Regions from separate parts of the Halobacillus sp. H74 genome, predicted to be linked through region 1. Evidence: riboswitches for the same ligand, from Rfam matches in the RefSeq annotation. Region 1 holds a riboswitch; each other region holds the start of a gene.
The links. Region 1 has a riboswitch for S-adenosylmethionine ahead of ACTWPX_RS11785 (methionine ABC transporter ATP-binding protein). Riboswitches for the same ligand answer to the same signal wherever they lie in the genome.

Region 1 (6,057 bases):
ACTCTCAGATGAAGAGCTCAAGGATGGCGCTGCTGTAGCGAAAGTTATTGCTGAATATGCTATTGAGTGTTCTCTGAATAAAGTGTTCGGTACTGAGTTACTTGATTTTGCAGTGGATGAAGCGGTGCAAATCCATGGAGGCTATGGATTTATGGCTGAGTACGAAGTAGAGAGAATGTATCGGGATTCACGGATCAACAGAATCTTCGAAGGAACGAATGAAATCAACCGTATGATTGTACCAGGTACATTATTGAAGAAAGCTATGAAAGGAGAACTGCCTCTCCTTCAGAAAGCACAAGCACTACAGGAAGAAATTATGACCATGATGCCTGAAGAACCAGGAATTGAAGCATTAGAACAAGAGAAATACTTGTTGAAGAACGCGAAGAAGATCGGATTGCTTGCCGCAGGTCTGGCTGCACAGAAATATGGTGAAAAACTTGAGAATGAACAAGAATTGCTCGTTAATATCGCTGATATCGTAGGGGAAATTTACAATATGGAATCAGCGATTCTCCGTACCGAAAAAGCCATCAACAAAAATGGCGAAGAAAAAAATAATCAAAAACTTCTCTATACACAGGTATATGTCCAAGAAGCGTTCAATCGCATAGAAGGTCATGCGAAAGAGACACTAATCGCTGCTGAATCTGGTGATTCTCTTCGGATGATGCTGGGTGCATTACGCAAGTTGACACGGCATACACCGATCAACGTGATTACTAAAAAACGTGCGATTGCTAAAACATTGATCAATGCAGAAAAGTATACGGTTTAAACCCTGAGCATTCAGAGCCCCCTTCTTCACTTTGTAAATGAAGTTAGGGGGCTTTGTCTGGGATTTTAAGCTTATTGATTTCCTTTGTTTCATGCATCCTGTCCGCATTTACCTGTCCCTTTAGGGAAATTACACATTTGTTCTTATATTAGATTCATACATTTTCATGAAATTCCCGGCTTCAGTATGATAAAATATAAAACAACAAGTTGGAAGGAGGATGGTTGAATGTCTGTAACCTTCTATTGGTATCCGAGTTGTGGTACTTGTAAAAAGGCGAAGAAGTGGTTTGATGAAGCAGAGATTGACTACGAATCAGTACATATCGTTAATGATCCACCTTCTGAAGAACAGTTGAAAGATTACGTAAATATGAGTGGCAAACCAGTGAAGAAATTCTTTAATACGAGTGGCAAGAAGTATAGAGAACTGAATATGAAGGAAAAGATAAAACAAGCGAGTGAAGAAGATATGATCAAATGGCTCGCTTCTGATGGAATGCTGATCAAACGTCCAATTGTAACAGATGGTGAATATGTGACTGTTGGATTCAACCAGGAAGAATTCGAAAAAAATTGGGCGAAGTGAGCAGAACGTTGGAAATAAAAGCTTTTTGCTTTTATGTTTATAATTGCTGTTAAACTATAATTATTATTGTGGAGGTTTTCTTAATGAGCTTACCAAAAGACTTGCTTTACTCTGAAGAACATGAATGGGTGAAAGAAGAAGGAGAAAAAGTCCGTATTGGAATTACTGAGTTCGCTCAGTCTGAACTCGGAGACATCGTATTTGTAGAGCTGCCGGAAGTCGGCGAAGAATTAGAAGCAGACGAACCATTCGGAAGTGTAGAATCAGTGAAAACTGTGTCTGAATTGTACGCACCTCTCAGCGGGAAAGTTGTAGAAATTAACGAAGAATTAGAAGATAGTCCGGAGTTTGTCAACGAGTCTCCGTATGATAAAGCTTGGATGGTGGTTGTTGAACCAAGCAATTCATCTGAGAAAGAAGAATTGATGTCTCCAGAAGAATATAAAGAAATGATAAATGAAGATTAATTCTTATTAAATTTACAAGCAATTGTACAGACAGGGCTACATATGCTTCCTTGTCTGACATGATCGCGTTTGATCTTATCATGTTCAGACCATGCCCCTTTGGCATGGTCTGTTTCTATATAGAAGGTGATGAAGATGGATGGAGAACGTATTGTCATTGTAGAAGGTATCACAGACAAGAAGAAGCTGAAAAAGGTGCTGGATGAAGAAGTTGAAATCATTTGTACTCATGGGACCTTAGGAATAGAGCGCATGGAAGAAATGATTCTCGATTTTAATTTGGATGAACGCTCTGTCTATATTTTAGTTGATGAAGACGATTCAGGCTATAAGTTGCGTAAGCAATTAACTGAAGAGCTCCCCCACGCAGAACATATTTATATTGACAAAGCTTTTCGTGAAGTGGCGGCGACCCCTGAGCCCGAGATAGCTAGAGCTTTGCTGAGCAGGCATTTCAATGTAAAACCGATTTATCTAATTTAGGAGGACTCCTGTGCAAGAACTTGTACCTAATGAAACCGTAGAAATGATTCGTGCTGATAGAATAACACTCACTTTTGTACAAAGCCCTTTTTGCGGTACCTGTCACTTGGCGAAAAAAATGCTTTCCACATTGGAAGCTTTGTATGAAAAAGATATTTTCCAAGAAATGAACGCTTCTCTTCACCCATCACTGATGGAGCACTTTAAGATTAAAAGTGTTCCCTGCCTTTTGGTGACCAGAGAAGGAAAAGTGATTGAAAAAATTTATGCATTTCATTCTGTTCCATTTATGAGGGACAAAATATCTAACTATGTAGAATAAGTTAATAATTACCCGGGAAATGACGAAGGGCTCCTCCTCTTGCGAAATTACGAATTGGGAGGAGTTTTATGTTGGTGACTTTTAAAGAAGAAGACATTGTAAGTCGAAGTGCTGGTTTGATATTTTGATTCAAGTCAAAGTACTCGAGTTATTTCCAGTGGTGTTATGTATGATTTTCCTGCACTGCCCCCATAAAGGGAAGTCCTGACAAGGGAGTAAAAGAAAAGGAGTCGGATGACAATGCATTGAACTCTCCCTTGCCACGACCTTATATGAAAAGTAATCCATAGTAATGTGTTAGGGGGTGTTGCTGATGTTATCTAAATTAGGGCACCGAGAGATTCTACAACATCCAAAAAGGATGCTTGATCGCCAAAGCGGTCATGAATGTTTCCTTGTTGATCGATGATGATCGTCGTCGGAACGCCCTGGCAAGCATACAAGTCATATGTCATACGTCCCTCATCAACGAGAGTCGGTTGATTTAAAAACTTTTCAGCGAATTCAACGCCTTCTTTTACATCCCGTTCCCTTCCTGAAACATTTATAGTTACCATCTTCACTTTTTCGTGATCCACAGTACTGTAAAGCTGTTCTTTCTTGGGAAGGTCTTTTCCACAATCAGGACACCAAGAGGTCCAAAAGGTCAGGACGATAACTTTCTCTATGTCATCCTCCAGGTTATAAGTTGATTCTCCAGTAATATAAGGGAGTTCAAAATGAGGGGCTTGTTCTTTCATAATCATTCTCCTTGTATAAGATGAAATTAACGTTTGACGTTATTCTCAACCCCATGCTAACATATATTATAATTTCATAACGACATCTTCACTTATCCAGAGTGGCGGAGGGACTGGCCCGACGATGCCCAGCAACCGGCAAAATAATGCACGGTGCTAATTCCAGCAAAGTCATCAGACTTTGACAGATGAGAAGAGACAGACAGGGAATCTCTTCTATTTTGAAGGGGTTTTTTTAGTTTCAGTTGATAGAGGATATCATTGCGGTCGTTTGTTAAAGGATACTTTGACACTCATTCATCCAAATAATTTTGAAATTTGTCGAAATACCACGGGTTATAGTTGACACAAAATTCCCACAGTGCTAGAATCCATCTTGTGATGCTAAAGTGAGTTAAAGTAATAATAAGTTAATATGCTAAAATCTCTTATCTAGAGTGGCGGAGGGACTGGCCCTGTGATGCCCGGCAACCGGCAAGTGAAAACTTGGTAAGGTGCCAATTCCTGCAAAGTTGAAATTCCTTTGGCAGATGAGAGAACAGATATTAAGACGACACAAAAACGCCTTTCTGTTCTCATAACAGTAAGGCGTTTTTTTGAAATGGAGGGAGACACCATGATTTCAATCGAAGGCTTATCGAAAATCTTCCATACGAAAGACCAAGAAGTTAGAGCGGTGGATGATTTAAGTCTAAATATAGGCAAAGGAGAAATTTATGGAGTAATAGGTTACAGTGGTGCTGGTAAAAGTACCTTCATTCGACTTTTGAACCGTTTGGAGGACCCCACTGAAGGAAGTATTACTATGGATGATCAAAATTTGACAGCTTTAAGTAAAGGGAAGCTTAGAGTCGCCAGGCAAGAAATAGGGATGATTTTTCAGCATTTCAACCTTTTATGGTCACGAACGGTCTATGATAATATATCCTTCCCTTTAGAAATTGCAGGGGTATCCAAAGGAGACCGCCAAAAAAGGGTTAATGAATTGATTGAACTTGTAGGGCTGAGTGGGCGCGGCAATTCATACCCTTCACAATTGAGTGGAGGACAAAAGCAAAGGGTTGGAATCGCCAGAGCTTTGGCTAATAATCCAAAAGTGCTGCTTTGTGACGAAGCTACTTCTGCCTTGGATCCCGAGACTACAGATTCAATTTTAGACTTACTTGTCGATATCAATGAAAAATTAAGCTTGACGATTGTTCTCATTACTCATGAAATGCATGTCATCCGCAAAATTTGTCACCAAGTAGCTGTCATGGAACAGGGGAAAATCGTTGAGCAAGGTGATGTACTAGATGTATTTTTACATCCAGAAAAAAAAGTCACTAAAAGATTCGTGGACCAAGTAATGGGGGATCCGGAAAAAGAAACTTCCATGCAGTTGATCAAAGATAATTATCGAACTGGTGAAATCATTAAGCTTCACTTTGTTGGTGAGAGTACTAACCAAGCTTTAATCAGTGATATATCAAGAAAATTCGAGTTAGATGTAAATATCCTTCATGGGAAAATCACTCAAACCCAAAAAGGGGCGTACGGAACAATGTTCGTCCAGTTTGACGGGGAACAGAGTGAAATTGAGAGAGCAATAGAGTATATTGAATCGACCTCTGTAGAAGTGGAGGTGAATCCTCATGTTTAATCAGTTATTTCCGAACGTAAGAATGGAAGACATGATAACAGCTACAAATGAAACCATTTATATGACACTGATTTCTGTTGCTGGAACGTTCGTTATTGGATTATTACTAGGTTTATTACTTTATTTATCTGGTCCAGGGGGGCTCTGGCAGAATAAAATGCTGAACTGGGTCACAGCATCGCTTGTTAACATATTTCGTGCCATTCCATTTATTATTCTGATTTTGCTATTATTCCCGTTTACGGATTTCTTAATGGGTACGATTCGAGGACCTAAAGCCGCTTTGCCAGCTTTAATCATAGGAGGAGCGCCATTTTATGCACGTCTGGTAGAAATTGCATTGAAAGAAGTGGATAAAGGTGTTGTAGAAGCAGCCAAATCAATGGGGGCTAAATACTCAACAATCGTTTTCAAAGTACTGCTGCCGGAATCAAAGCCAGCACTAATCTCCGGGATTACTGTCACGGCCATTGCATTGATTGGTTATACCGCTGTAGCAGGCGCGATCGGAGCTGGTGGTTTAGGTGACTTTGCTTATTTCTATGGATTCCAGCGTAGTAACTGGGATGTAGTGTTTATGTGTACTGTCATCATCATTATCATTGTTTTTATTTTCCAATTCATCGGGGACTTAGCAACCCGTAAATTGGATAAAAGATAAAAAATATATATTAAAGGGAGAGTTTATAAAATGAAAAATATTTGGACAGGCGCACTTGCCTTATTATTTGTACTTGTACTTACTGCTTGTGGTTCTTCTGAAGATAATACTTCAGGTTCTGAAGAAGGAGGAAGTGAAGGAAGCTCTGAAATTAAAGTCGGGGCAACGAGTGTTCCTCATGCGGAGGTTTTGGAAGAGGCGAAACCACTTCTTGAAGAAAAAGGCATTACATTAACGATTGAGGAGTATCAAGACTACATTTTACCTAATAAAGATTTGGCTGAAGGACGTATTGATGCTAACTATTTCCAAACCATTCCTTATTTAGAATTACAAGAAGAAGAGAATGATGGATTTGATTTCGTGAACCTTG
Region 2 (6,057 bases), on a different contig from region 1:
ACTGATCAAAATGCCCTGACAACAGCTAAAACGCTGTTAAGTCAAATGATTGATGAGAACGAAGATGAAATACTGACGATTCTGACAGGGGAAGACGTCGAAGAACATGAAGTCACAGAGCTTGAAGAATACCTTGAAGAAACATATGAAGATTTAGAGGTGGAGATTCACGTGGGTGGTCAACCGATCTATTCTTATATTTTCTCCATTGAATAGAAAAAAGTACCCTCACCTGTGAACGGATCTGCCATACGCGAAGGCTCAGAGTATTAGCTCTGAGCCTTTTTTCTGTTAAAAGGGATAGGCAGTCAAGTTTGACTGCGGAGGTTCGTACGTTTCAGTTTGACGTACTTTTTTACAGAATGAACGATTGCCACAATATAACCAGCTATCAATAGAGAATAAATCAGGACGGTTCCTGTGCTATTGAGAGGTATGGTGATCATAATGGTTCTTACATTAGTCAATACGATGAACCCTCCGGCAAGTACTCCGAGGACGAGCGGAGGCATAATACGGACAAGCCATGCTGCAAGAGGTGCAGCTATCACACCGCCGATGATGAACGCGAACACCAACAGCCAACTGAATTGTTCCCATCCTAAAAAAGTCAAAAATCCAAGTGTTGCTGAAATAGTCACGATGAATTCACTTGTGTCCACAGTCCCAATCACTTTACGCGGCTCGATCTTTTCACGTGAAAGAAGGACAGGCGTATTAACCGGCCCCCATCCTCCGCCACCAATCGAATCGAGAAACCCACCGACAAAACCTAATGGGTAGATAAATCGCTTGTTCAGCGGCTTGTCGCTTTTATTGAGCGTTTTATTCCGATTAAGTGAAAGAAAACGGACTACGATGTAAATTCCTAAACCCAGAAGAAAAACGGATATGTATGGGCGAATGGTTTCACCAGGGATGCGACTTAATAAAGCTGCACCGAAAAATGCACTGACCGCGCCGGGCAGGGCCAGTTTTAGGACAAGTCTCCTATCGACATTGCCAAACTTGAAATGAGAGAATCCGGAAGCAGCTGTTGTGGCAACCTGGGCCATATGAATAGAAGCAGAAGCAACTGCAGGTGCCAGGCCATAAGTGAGTAAGATTGAGGAAGATGTCAGGCCGAATCCCATACCAAGGGCACCGTCAATTAACTGGGTGAAAAATCCTACCAATGCGAAAATTAATAATTTATTCAAAAACAACCTCTCCTTTGATTAAACATATAAGTTTACTTGGTTTTATGGTTGAAGAGGTCTGAAAAAGACATAAATAAAACCTCTCCAATGAGAAGAGGTCCAAATAAAGCCTCTCCTTATTTCTCAGACGAGTTGTCTGCTGGAATGAGCACCTTTCAGTGTGGTTGCTGCGGGATCGTCAGACCAGGTTCCTCCCCCGACTCTTCATAAGGATTCAATTTTTAAAATGATAATATATCTAAAACTAATGGACACTGAATGTTATGTCAAGAACTAATTCCGAAATTAACAGAAAAATTGTAATTTTTTAAAATGGTATTGACATATCTATAAAAGGAGCCTAAGATTTGTATCAATTAGTTTTTCAGAAAACTTAATCAACCTATCCTGTTTTCTTATCATGAGAGGTGGAGGGACTGGCCCTTCGAAGCCTCGGCAACGGGTCTGATGTTAGTTGATCAGACACTGTGCCAATTCCAGCAAGTGGTTGAACCGCTTGGAAAGATAAGAAGAATGGTTCTTACTTTACCGAGTAAATACCTTTCTTCTTATCCACGAAGAAAGGTATTTTTGTTTGAAGCAATGAAAGGAGGAGCTTATGGAAAACGATATTGTCACTTATGATCATTTTCCGGGGGATCCATTCACAAACCATCAACCAGATGACGAAACGAAGGGTGCACTTGATGTCATTCATTGGGCTTATGGACAATACGGGTCAGATGTTGTATATGCTTGCAGCTTTGGAGCAGAAGGAATCGTTCTCATTGATCTTATTTCAAAGGTGAAACCAGATGCTGAAGTAGTCTTTCTAGATACTGGCCTTCATTTCCAGGAAACCTATGAATTGATTGAAAAAGTGAAAAATAGATACCCTGAATTACGAATTCACATGAAAAAACCTGAACTGACAGTAGAGGAACAAGCGGAGGAGCATGGGTCAGCCTTGTGGAAACGCCAGCCGGATCAATGCTGTTATATTCGTAAAATCAAACCTCTTGAAGATGCACTCTCAGGTGCGGCGGCCTGGTTTTCTGGCCTCAGACGTGAACAGTCACCTAGTCGGAGTAAAACTGATTTCGTAAATAAGGATGAGCGTTTTAAGTTAATCAAGGTATGCCCCCTAATTCATTGGACATGGGAAGACGTTTGGCAATATATCCGACTAAATCGCTTGGATTACAATGAATTGCATGATCAAAACTATCCGAGTGTCGGCTGCATCCCTTGCACCTCGCCAAGTACAGACGAGAGCCGGTCGGGCAGGTGGAAAGGATTCAATAAAACAGAATGCGGACTTCATACAGCTGGAAATAACAATAGCTGAATAACAAAAGGAGGAATTATAAAATGTCTATCATTACACCTCATGGAGGAAAATTAATTAATAAATGGAGTAATAATCAGCAGGAGGATTTTACAGGGAGTATTGAATTGGATGCGATGGCATTAAGTGATGTCGAGCTGATCGCGAATGGTGCCTACAGCCCTCTTGAAGGATTTTTAAATCAAGCAGACTACGATTCTGTAGTCGAGAATCTCAGACTTGCAGATGGGACACCGTGGAGTATTCCGATCACCCTTCCGGTGGATGAAGCGACAGCCGCTGAGTTGCAGCAAGGAAATCGAGTGAAATTAGTGAAAGATGGAAAGGTTTATGGAGCCATTGAAGTATCTGACATATATCAACCGGATAAAGAGAAGGAAGCCGAAAATGTGTACTTAACTACTGATCTGGGTCATCCCGGGGTGAAGAAGTTGTTTGGCCGACCAGATCATTACGTAGCTGGAGATATTGAAGTATTTCAAAGCTCAACAAAAGAACATGATGATCGATTCTACCTGGACCCTGCGGAATCGAGAGAGTTGTTCCAACAGTTGGGTTGGGAAAAAGTCGTGGGCTTTCAAACGAGAAATCCAGTACATAGAGCCCATGAATATATCCAAAAGGCGGCTCTTGAAACTGTAGACGGCTTATTTCTGAACCCACTGGTCGGGGAAACAAAGAGTGATGATATCCCAAGTGATGTTCGAATGAAGAGCTATCAAGTCTTAATTGATAACTATTACCCGAAAGATCGTGTTACATTAGCCGTTTTCACTGCAGCTATGCGCTACGCTGGTCCGAGAGAAGCTATTTTCCACGCTATTGTACGGAAAAACTTTGGCTGTTCCCATTTCATTGTCGGAAGGGATCATGCAGGTGTAGGCGACTATTACGGGACTTATGATGCACAGAAAATCTTCAGCCATTTTGAAGAGGATGAATTGGAAATAACGCCATTATTTTTTGAACACAGTTTTTACTGCAAAGCCTGTGAAGCGATGGCATCGCATAAAACTTGTCCACATGAAAAAGAAAATCACGTCATTCTTTCTGGCACAAAAGTGAGAGAACTATTACGAAATGGAGAAAAACCGCCAAAAACATTCAGTCGTCCTGAAGTAGTCGAAATTCTGATCGATGGATTACAAGAAAAGACCGCAGGAGTGAAAGGGTGACTCAAATGGAAAGGAATATAACCTGGCATCAGGCGTCTGTCAGCCAAAAAAATTACAGAAATAAAAATGGCCATCACAGCGGAGTGATCTGGTTCACCGGACTCTCAGGATCTGGTAAGTCCAGTATTGCGAACCAGCTGAATCATCTCCTCCATGAGAGAGGGATTCATACGTACCTGCTCGATGGTGATAACATCCGCCACGGACTAAATTCGGACCTGGGGTTCTCAGCAGAAGATCGGGAAGAAAACATACGCCGGATCGGGGAGGTAGCTAAACTGTTCGCAGATAGCGGCGCAATTGTTCTGACGGCGTTCATTTCCCCCTATCAAAAAGATCGGGACCGTATCCGTGCTTCTCTCCCTGAAGAAGACTTTTTAGAAGTGTATGTTGATTGTCCGATCGATGAATGTGAAGCAAGAGATCCTAAAGGGTTATATGAGAAAGCAAGACAGGGTCATATCAAAGGATTCACGGGGATCGATTCCCCCTATGAAGCACCGATCGACCCTGAACAGGTGTTACACTCCTTCGATTATGATGTGAAAAGCTGTGCCGATCAACTGCTGGTCTTGCTTGAAGAAAAAGGGTGGATTAAAAAAGGAGCGTGACAGGATGTCTAAAGTTTATATCGTTGGTGCAGGACCTGGAGATTACGATTTAATCACTTTAAAAGGATTAAAAACAATCCAACAGGCAGATGTCATTTTGTATGACCGTTTGATAAACGAAGAGCTACTGAATGAAGCAGGGGAAAATACCGAAATGGTTTTTTGCGGTAAACGGCCGGATCATCACGCATTATCCCAAAAGACTATCAATCATCTATTATGCAAATACGCTCTTCAAGGCAAAACAGTTACACGCTTAAAAGGCGGTGATCCCTTTGTCTTCGGACGGGGAGGAGAAGAGGCGGAAGAATTGGCACGCAAAAACATTCCGTTTGAAATCGTCCCTGGAATTTCGTCCGGTGTCGCCGCCCCCGCCTATGCAGGAATTCCTGTGACTCACAGGGAGTACAGCTCTTCAGTCGCTTTCATTTCAGGCGTCAGCAAGCTTGGAGAAGATGAAGAAGAATATTGGGAACACGTCGTTAAAAGTATGGATACCTTGTGTATTTATATGGGGGTGAAGAAATTACCCGACATCTGTGATCGCCTCCTGAAATATGGGCGGGAAGCAGATACACCCATCGCCCTTGTGCAATGGGGAACGACAGAGCAGCAAAAAACGGTTACAGGGACTCTGACGACGATCGTGGAAAAAGCTCGTCACATCGAGAATCCATCAATGATTGTTGTGGGAGATGTAGTCAAACTCAGAGAAAAACTGCAGTGGTTTGAGCCTTATGCTGTAGAAGAAACGGCAGCCATCGAGTCCGTTGTAGGGTAGAAAGGGGTAGCCTGATGAAAGCTGTGTTATATGTCAGCCATGGAAGCAGGAGAAAAGAAGCGACAGATGAAGCACTCCACTTTCTTCATACCGTCCATCAACAGATAGGAGTATCTCTCCATCACATTTGTTTCTTAGAACTTGCTCACCCGGATTTTCATGAAGGAATTGAACGGTTAGTGCGAAAAGGAGCGACAAAGGTAGCTGTTTTACCGGTATTATTATTAAGCGCTGGTCACTATTTTAAGGACATTCCTGAAAAAATAGAGAGAGCGAAAGCCCGGTTTCCTCATATTGAATTCTCTTACGGCGAGCCGCTCGGTGTCCAAGAGAGAATTGTAGATGTGCTAGTGGATCGTATCCAACAAACAAGTGCAGTGATTGATACCGAGACAAATATTCTTCTTGTAGGAAGGGGGAGCCGGCACCCCGACACGAAAACGTCAATTGAAAGGGTTGCTCGTATCCTTAAGAAAAAAACAGGAGCACCTAGCGTCGAGGTCTGTTATTTAGCAGCTCTGTCGCCAAGTTTTGAGGAAGGTCTCAAAGAATCTGTAAATCACAATGAAAAAACCATCGTCGTTCCTTACTTATGGTTTACAGGGGTATTAATAGAGTCGATCCAGCAGAAAATAAATGAATTTGCAGCAGGTGGGTATGAAATCTATCAAGCTTCCTATCTAGACACTCACCCGAACATGGTACGGGCAGCTGCTGATCGAGTCCATGAAGCGCTCGGGCATATAAGAGAGCAGAGTGATTCGGGGGTCAGTCAATAATGCCACCTCTGATGATAAATTTAGCCAAACGTTCTGCAGTTATCATTGGCGGTGGAAAAGTAGCCTGTAAGCGAGCGGAAACGCTCATTGATCATGGAGCAAAGGTGACGATCATCAGTCCTGACATCATAGAGGGTTTGCAAGCTTTATACCAACGTAATGAAATTCAATGGAAAAACAAAAAA
Region 3 (6,057 bases), on a different contig from region 1:
TCTGCAATTTTTGTTGTTCCTCTGATGTTTGTGAAAATATTGATGTTCGCCGTAGCCAGTTACTTCACCTGGTTCATATTAAACTTAAATACGATTCGCTGAACATAATAGAAGCCCGGGATGAATCTTACAGTCACCCGGGCTTCTTTGCTTCATATTTATTTTCTAACAGGGTGGATCCTTCTTTATCTGAGTGACATTCATTCAAAGATATTGAGGCTTTTTAAAAGGCTCCAGAACCTCCACCACCGCCACCGACACCCGCGCCGCCACTTCCTGTAGAGGCAGAAACAGATGTATGTTGCTCAGCGGAATGGAAGCTGTTTTGCAAAGACGCTCCAAGGATCAAGAAAATCACCCAGTCATCATTATTGGAAGTGTGGAGGGGCGCAGGCGTTGCCAAAAGATCGCGTTTGCCAATGCCGATTTGATATAGCAAGGCAGGCACCTGGTCTTCTTTGGCCCATGTTTTCCAATGATCTCCGTTTTTTAAAGGTTGCAAATCCTGTTTGATTTTCTGACCTTTGATGTTCAATGGGCGGTAAGCGATACTGTAGATGATGAAAAAACCCAGCAGGACAATAGAGGCTGCCATCCAAATGAACTGACCGTAAAAAGGGAAAAGGACGACAAACGGCAAAGTTACAACTGCTCCAAAACCAGAAATCCATCGAGGCGTTGCTGCAGTCTCATACAAATCATATTGCCGGTATTCTTGATTAACCATTTCCTTCCAGGTGGCAAACCTCTGGCGATATTTTTCCTGGTTTTCTTCTTTTTCAGCATAGCGCTCTATATCATCTACATGGAACATTTCTTGTTGAGCGATTTCATCAAACAGCCAGTCGATAAGAAGGCGTTCGTGGGCATACACGGTGTCTCGGTTGCTGACTCGGAATTCTTTTTCCGAAATTTGTTCGATGTTTCCTTTGTGTACGAGGTCGAGCAAGGATGAAGTCAAAGCTGTTGTCGGCAAGTGTCCATAGTTCGTGAACGTCATCATTGCAGGTAAGCTCATTTTCTCGTTAGGAAATCGTCCGCTTCCACTGCGTTGGCGTCTAACTTCACGCATAGTCTCTTTTCTTTTTCTAAGGCCATGAACAGCCAGCCCTAAGGCAACTAGAGTGAAGGGGAGGATAATGTACGGTCCTAGAATTCCCCATTGAGCAGTTGCTTCTGCACGGGCGGCTGCCTCTTCGTCCACGGCTTGTTTTTCCGCAATGACTTCATCGAGCATTGGCTCAAAGCTTGTCACTGCTGCATTAGGAAAGAGGCTTGCAGGATATGCGACACGGATGTCACCGTTTTTTCCATTTGGAACCTCGCCAAGTTTAAATGTGACTGTTCCGTTGTCTGAGATGGTGACAGTATCATACGCTTCATCGTAACCGTATGCTGCTTTCACATCCGCTGATTGAGGAGGTTTGATTGTGATCGTTAAATCCTCATAAGTGGATTCATTATTTTTGTCAAAAAAAGACCAGTAAAACTGGGCGATGTCTTCATAGACTTCCATACCATCTTCTATCGTGTAAAAAAGATCGATGGTGACCGTTTCATCTGACCCTCCCCGATAGATTTTGTATAATTCATCTTCTTTTTCAATCTTTAAATCTGTTCCATTTTCTGCGGCGTGCACATCAGTGATGGTTGCCTTTTCTTTTGGTATGAGCGTCCTCGTAATGCCATTGAATTCTCCTTCGAATTTATACCTATGTGTTTCCTTCACTTCCACTTGCCCGTTAGTTTTTAGAGAAGCATGGATGTCTGTCTCATCAATCGTGAAATCGACTGCAAACACGCGTGTAGGAAGAAGGAGGAGAGTGATGAGAAGGAAGAGGCTTATGAAATTTTTCATAATGTCACCTGCTTTCTAACTTTTATACGGCGGTGTGTGTGAAAAGGTTTCATAAGCTTACTGAAAAAGAGCGGTCAACTCGTGGTTGACCGCTCGGAAATGGATTAATTTTCAATGACACCACAAGCGATACGTTCGCCTGCATCCCCGGATGGCTGTGACTTTTGATCATCAGCTCCGGCGTGGATGACAAGGGAAGTCCCGTCTCCGCCTAGAAGCGAGTTATCTTGTCCCTCTTTAAGTGTCACCATGTCTGCCATCACTTCCTCTTCGGCATTTCCCTCCTCATGGATATCAATGTTATTTAAATCTCCCGCATGTGGACCATCTTCAGAATCGCTGCCATGACTGACGTCAGTCGGGTTAAAATGACCGCCGGCAGATTTATAATCAGGTGCTTCACAAACTCCTTTTTCATGGATGTGGAAACCATGTGTTCCTTCAGGCAAACCAGAGGCTGAGAGTTTGATGTTCACGCCTCCATTTTGTTGTTCCAATTCTGCAGAACCTACTTCATTTCCATCTCGATCGTTTAAGGTTACCGTAATATTTTCTGGGGTTTCTGATTTTTCTTGGTTTTCTTCATTCGTCGCATTTTCTTCTGAAGTATTTTTTTCTCCATTTTCTGATGGAGAAGAATCTTCTTCAGAATTCGTACCACAAGCGCTGAACACTATAGCTGTTAATACAAGAAAGAATACAATCGACCAACTTTTCAATTTCATCTCTCCCTTTCTATTATATAATGTTACTAACATATTTTCACAAGGAGGCTAGGTAATAAACGTGGGTGAGTCCATTTCATCCATATTTCCTAAACCAATCCATTACTGGTATGCAAATCCATAATGTCAGACCTTTGACCCTCTTTTCAGATTTATCAGAAAAATGATTGACATTTACCTGCGACCCCCTTTATAATTTCCAACAAGCTAAAAAAACTGAATGATTACTCTTATCCAGAGTGGCGGAGGGACTAGGCCCTGTGATGCCCGGCAACCTTTCAAGTTGACGCTTGATGATGGTGCCAATTCCTACAGACTACAATGTCTGGCAGATAAGAGAAGGACATAAGCAACTAAAACCCTTCTTCCTCTTGCCAGGAAGAAGGGTTTTTTAATTTTAAAAAAGGTGGGTTATTGATGAAGAGAAGTTTAGAGCAGCGTTTACAGGAAGGGCCAGTGGTGTGTGGAGAAGGATATTTATTTGAACTGGAAAGGCGCGGATATCTGCAAGCTGGTTCGTTTGTCCCGGAAGTGGCGCTTGACAATCCGCAAGCACTGAAGCAGACATATCGTGATTATATGCTTGCAGGGTCCGATGTCGTATTGGCTTTCACTTATAATGGTCACAGGGAGAAAATGCGCATCATCGGAAAAGAAGATTTGTTGGAGCCGCTGAACCGTCAGGCGATCCGGTTAGCTAAAGAAGTAGCAGCGGAGCATCCAGAAGAGGAAGCCCTTGTAGCTGGGAACGTTTCCAACACGAACCTGTTCGACCCGGACGATGAGGAATCGAAAGCGAATGTCCGAGGGATTTTTGCTGAAATGATAGGATGGTGCAAAGAGGAAGGTGTCGATTTTGTAAATGGAGAAACGTTCTATTACTATGAAGAAGCAAAAATCGCTTTAGAGGAAATACAGAGGCAAGGCTTACCGGCAGTCATCACACTGGGGCTGATGAGTGAAAATATTTTGCGCGATGGCTACACGGTTGAAGAGGCCTGTCGTTTATTAGAGAAGCAAGGGGCTCTAGTTGTAGGAATGAATTGCTTCCGCGGCCCGGCAACAATGCAGCCGTATATTGAACAGATTCGTCAAGAAGTGGAGGGGTATGTAGGGGCTTTGCCGATTCCATACCGCACCACAGAAGATCACCCGACGTTCTTCAACTTACCTGACGGGGGTTGTTCATGTTCACTGCCGACCGAAACGACCTTTCCGACATCGCTTGATCCGTTGTACTGTAACCGCTATGAACTTGCCGAATGGGCAGCGGAAGCGCAACAATCTGGTGTTAACTATATAGGTTTGTGTTGTGGTGCCTCGCCAAGTATGTTGCGAGAAGTCGCGGAAACGGTTGGAAGAAATACAGTGAACTCTGTTTATTCTCCGGACATGAAAAAACACTTCCTTTTCGGAACAGATGAGACGTTGAAAGGCCACAACACGGCTTACCGGACGAAAGCTTAATTAGCGCATCCCCACTGAAATCGTCGGAGATCCGATTAAGGACAAATAGTGACCGGTCTACAATAACAGAATGAACTGCAATGAAAAGGGGAGCGACTCAATGGAATGAGACGCTCCCCTTTTTCAATATTTATGCAAACTGCTGTAATTCACGGTACACCTGCTTTCCTTCATCATTCAGTACATGGCCGTTTCCGTGGCAGCGGCTGCATTCTTTTTCATAGCTTGTTTCTTCGATGGCTAGTTTCCATGCTATTGTGTCCTTTGCGTGGTTCGTACGCTGATAGTGGTCCATGATCATATTCGCCTTGCTATCATCGTACTCTTCATACGTTCCGGTTCCGTGGCAGAGGTGGCAGACGTTATAAAGATGGCTTACGGTTTGTGTATTCAAAAAGAACACTTCCTTTTGTTTTAATATAGATAAAGTATGATTGATTTTAGTGAATATTCAGACGAATTGCAATAGGTTTTCTACATATAAAAAAGAAAAAAAGTCATACGGTTGATTTTAGTAGAGTTTGAGCATCTAAGATCATCAATCATCATCTGGATTTTGTGTTTTTGAATAAAAAAATGCCACCGGAAATTCCGGTGGCATCTGAACTTCAATATCTATTATTTTCCTATGAACATTTGTGTCCAATAGTTGCCGTTCTCTGCATGGCCGACTCCGATGTGGGTGAAGTTAGGGTTCATGATGTTTTTACGGTGCCCTTCACTATTCATCCAGCCTTCTACTACTTGTTCAGGAGACGTTTGCCCCATCGCAATGTTCTCACCAGCCGTACGGTAATCGATTCCGTAAGCTTTCATCATGTCAAACGGAGATCCGTGGGTAGGGCTATTGTGAGAGAAATAATTATTTTGCTGCATGTCCAGAGACTTGTCTTTCGCTACGCCACTTAATTCTGTATCCAACTCTAGTGGAGCTAGACCTTGTTTCTCACGTTCTTGATTCGTCAATTCAACAACCTGTTTTTCAAATTCAGAAACCTCTGAAGCTGCTGCTTCTTCTTGCGTGTTTTCTTCTGGTTGTGCTTCTTCAGTTGACTCTTGTGGAGCTGGCTGTGCTTCAGGCTTTTCAGCTGGTGCTTCTTCTTTAGACTGCTCTTCAGCAGGTGCTTCTTGTTCAGCTGGAGCTTCTTCTTTAGACTGCTCTTCAGCAGGTGCTTCTTGTTCAGCTGGAGCTTCTGGAGGCTGCTGCTTCATTTGGAATTGTTCCAATAGAGATTGAATATCAGCCTGTTGAAGCTTGTTATTCTGAATTGAATCCTGGTTTTCATTTACCCAGTTAAGGATTTGTTCAGAATCTATTTGAATGGTTTTTGTATCCACTTCATAGTTTTGTTGCACATCTCCTGAAGATGCTAGAGATGTAGCTGGAGATGCAAGTAAGGATAGAGCGAGAGCTCCTGATACGATTAATGATTTCTTGATCATACTGAAAACTCCTCCTAGAAAATTTGTATTTTTGGAACGACTCTATCGTACCATCAGAATCTTGTAATATTGGAGGATATTTTTGGTATTGAAAGGATGGATTCTCTTACTTTTGAAGATTTAGAAAGGAAACTCACCATCATCTCTATAGTTGACCCTTTTTGTGGAAATCTCTTAATAGTTTGTCTGGGTGGAAGTATCATCCATCAAATAGAAAATTTACTAGAATAGAAGGGTTGACAGACTTTTTTCAATGGTATGTTTTTTACAAATGTAACATCAAAGTGACAAAGTTTGCAGACTTATAAAAGCGAACTCCCTTTTTGCAGCAGAATTCTGATGCAAAATCGATTACTTCTTGTTTAGGAGTAGATGAAGAGGTGTGATATAGTGGAGGAAAGAGGGAGGACGGTATTGTGAAATCAATTCAATTAATCAGCAACAAGCAAAAGAACCCCGAATGTGTGCAGCCTGAACGCGTCACTTTTTTCAAGCAAGGACAAGTGATGGAAGCCATAAATGAACACAATGAGATGTATTATCTTTTCTTCTATAAACAACAAT

Region 2: it holds a riboswitch for S-adenosylmethionine, as region 1 does, so the genes downstream of both, ACTWPX_RS03575 (sulfite exporter TauE/SafE family protein) here and ACTWPX_RS11785 (methionine ABC transporter ATP-binding protein) in region 1, are expected to answer to the same signal.
Region 3: it holds a riboswitch for S-adenosylmethionine, as region 1 does, so the genes downstream of both, ACTWPX_RS08275 (homocysteine S-methyltransferase family protein) here and ACTWPX_RS11785 (methionine ABC transporter ATP-binding protein) in region 1, are expected to answer to the same signal.

What each region holds. Positions count from the first base shown of each region.
Region 1 is NZ_JBQQCI010000004.1:505,361-511,417, forward strand. Features, by position in the region: gene ACTWPX_RS11755 (acyl-CoA dehydrogenase family protein) at 1-781, shown strand, start outside; gene ACTWPX_RS11760 (arsenate reductase family protein) at 1,010-1,369, shown strand; gene gcvH (glycine cleavage system protein GcvH) at 1,453-1,836, shown strand; gene ACTWPX_RS11770 (toprim domain-containing protein) at 1,972-2,319, shown strand; gene ACTWPX_RS11775 (thioredoxin family protein) at 2,330-2,641, shown strand; gene ACTWPX_RS11780 (TlpA family protein disulfide reductase) at 2,962-3,381, opposite strand; SAM riboswitch class I at 3,471-3,576, shown strand; SAM riboswitch class I at 3,807-3,918, shown strand; gene ACTWPX_RS11785 (methionine ABC transporter ATP-binding protein) at 3,998-5,023, shown strand; gene ACTWPX_RS11790 (methionine ABC transporter permease) at 5,016-5,684, shown strand; gene ACTWPX_RS11795 (MetQ/NlpA family ABC transporter substrate-binding protein) at 5,715-6,057, shown strand, end outside.
Region 2 is NZ_JBQQCI010000002.1:69,729-75,785, forward strand. Features, by position in the region: gene ACTWPX_RS03570 (DAK2 domain-containing protein) at 1-216, shown strand, start outside; gene ACTWPX_RS03575 (sulfite exporter TauE/SafE family protein) at 309-1,199, opposite strand; SAM riboswitch class I at 1,313-1,412, opposite strand; SAM riboswitch class I at 1,592-1,710, shown strand; gene ACTWPX_RS03580 (phosphoadenylyl-sulfate reductase) at 1,798-2,526, shown strand; gene sat (sulfate adenylyltransferase) at 2,550-3,701, shown strand; gene cysC (adenylyl-sulfate kinase) at 3,707-4,312, shown strand; gene cobA (uroporphyrinogen-III C-methyltransferase) at 4,317-5,093, shown strand; gene ACTWPX_RS03600 (sirohydrochlorin chelatase) at 5,108-5,872, shown strand; gene ACTWPX_RS03605 (NAD(P)-binding protein) at 5,872-6,057, shown strand, end outside.
Region 3 is NZ_JBQQCI010000003.1:386,695-392,751, forward strand. Features, by position in the region: gene ACTWPX_RS08260 (YbaN family protein) at 1-102, shown strand, start outside; gene ACTWPX_RS08265 (DUF2207 domain-containing protein) at 224-1,858, opposite strand; gene ACTWPX_RS08270 (superoxide dismutase family protein) at 1,963-2,577, opposite strand; SAM riboswitch class I at 2,811-2,922, shown strand; gene ACTWPX_RS08275 (homocysteine S-methyltransferase family protein) at 3,001-4,050, shown strand; gene ACTWPX_RS08280 (hypothetical protein) at 4,181-4,444, opposite strand; gene ACTWPX_RS08285 (CAP domain-containing protein) at 4,669-5,493, opposite strand; gene ACTWPX_RS08290 (tetratricopeptide repeat protein) at 5,910-6,057, shown strand, end outside.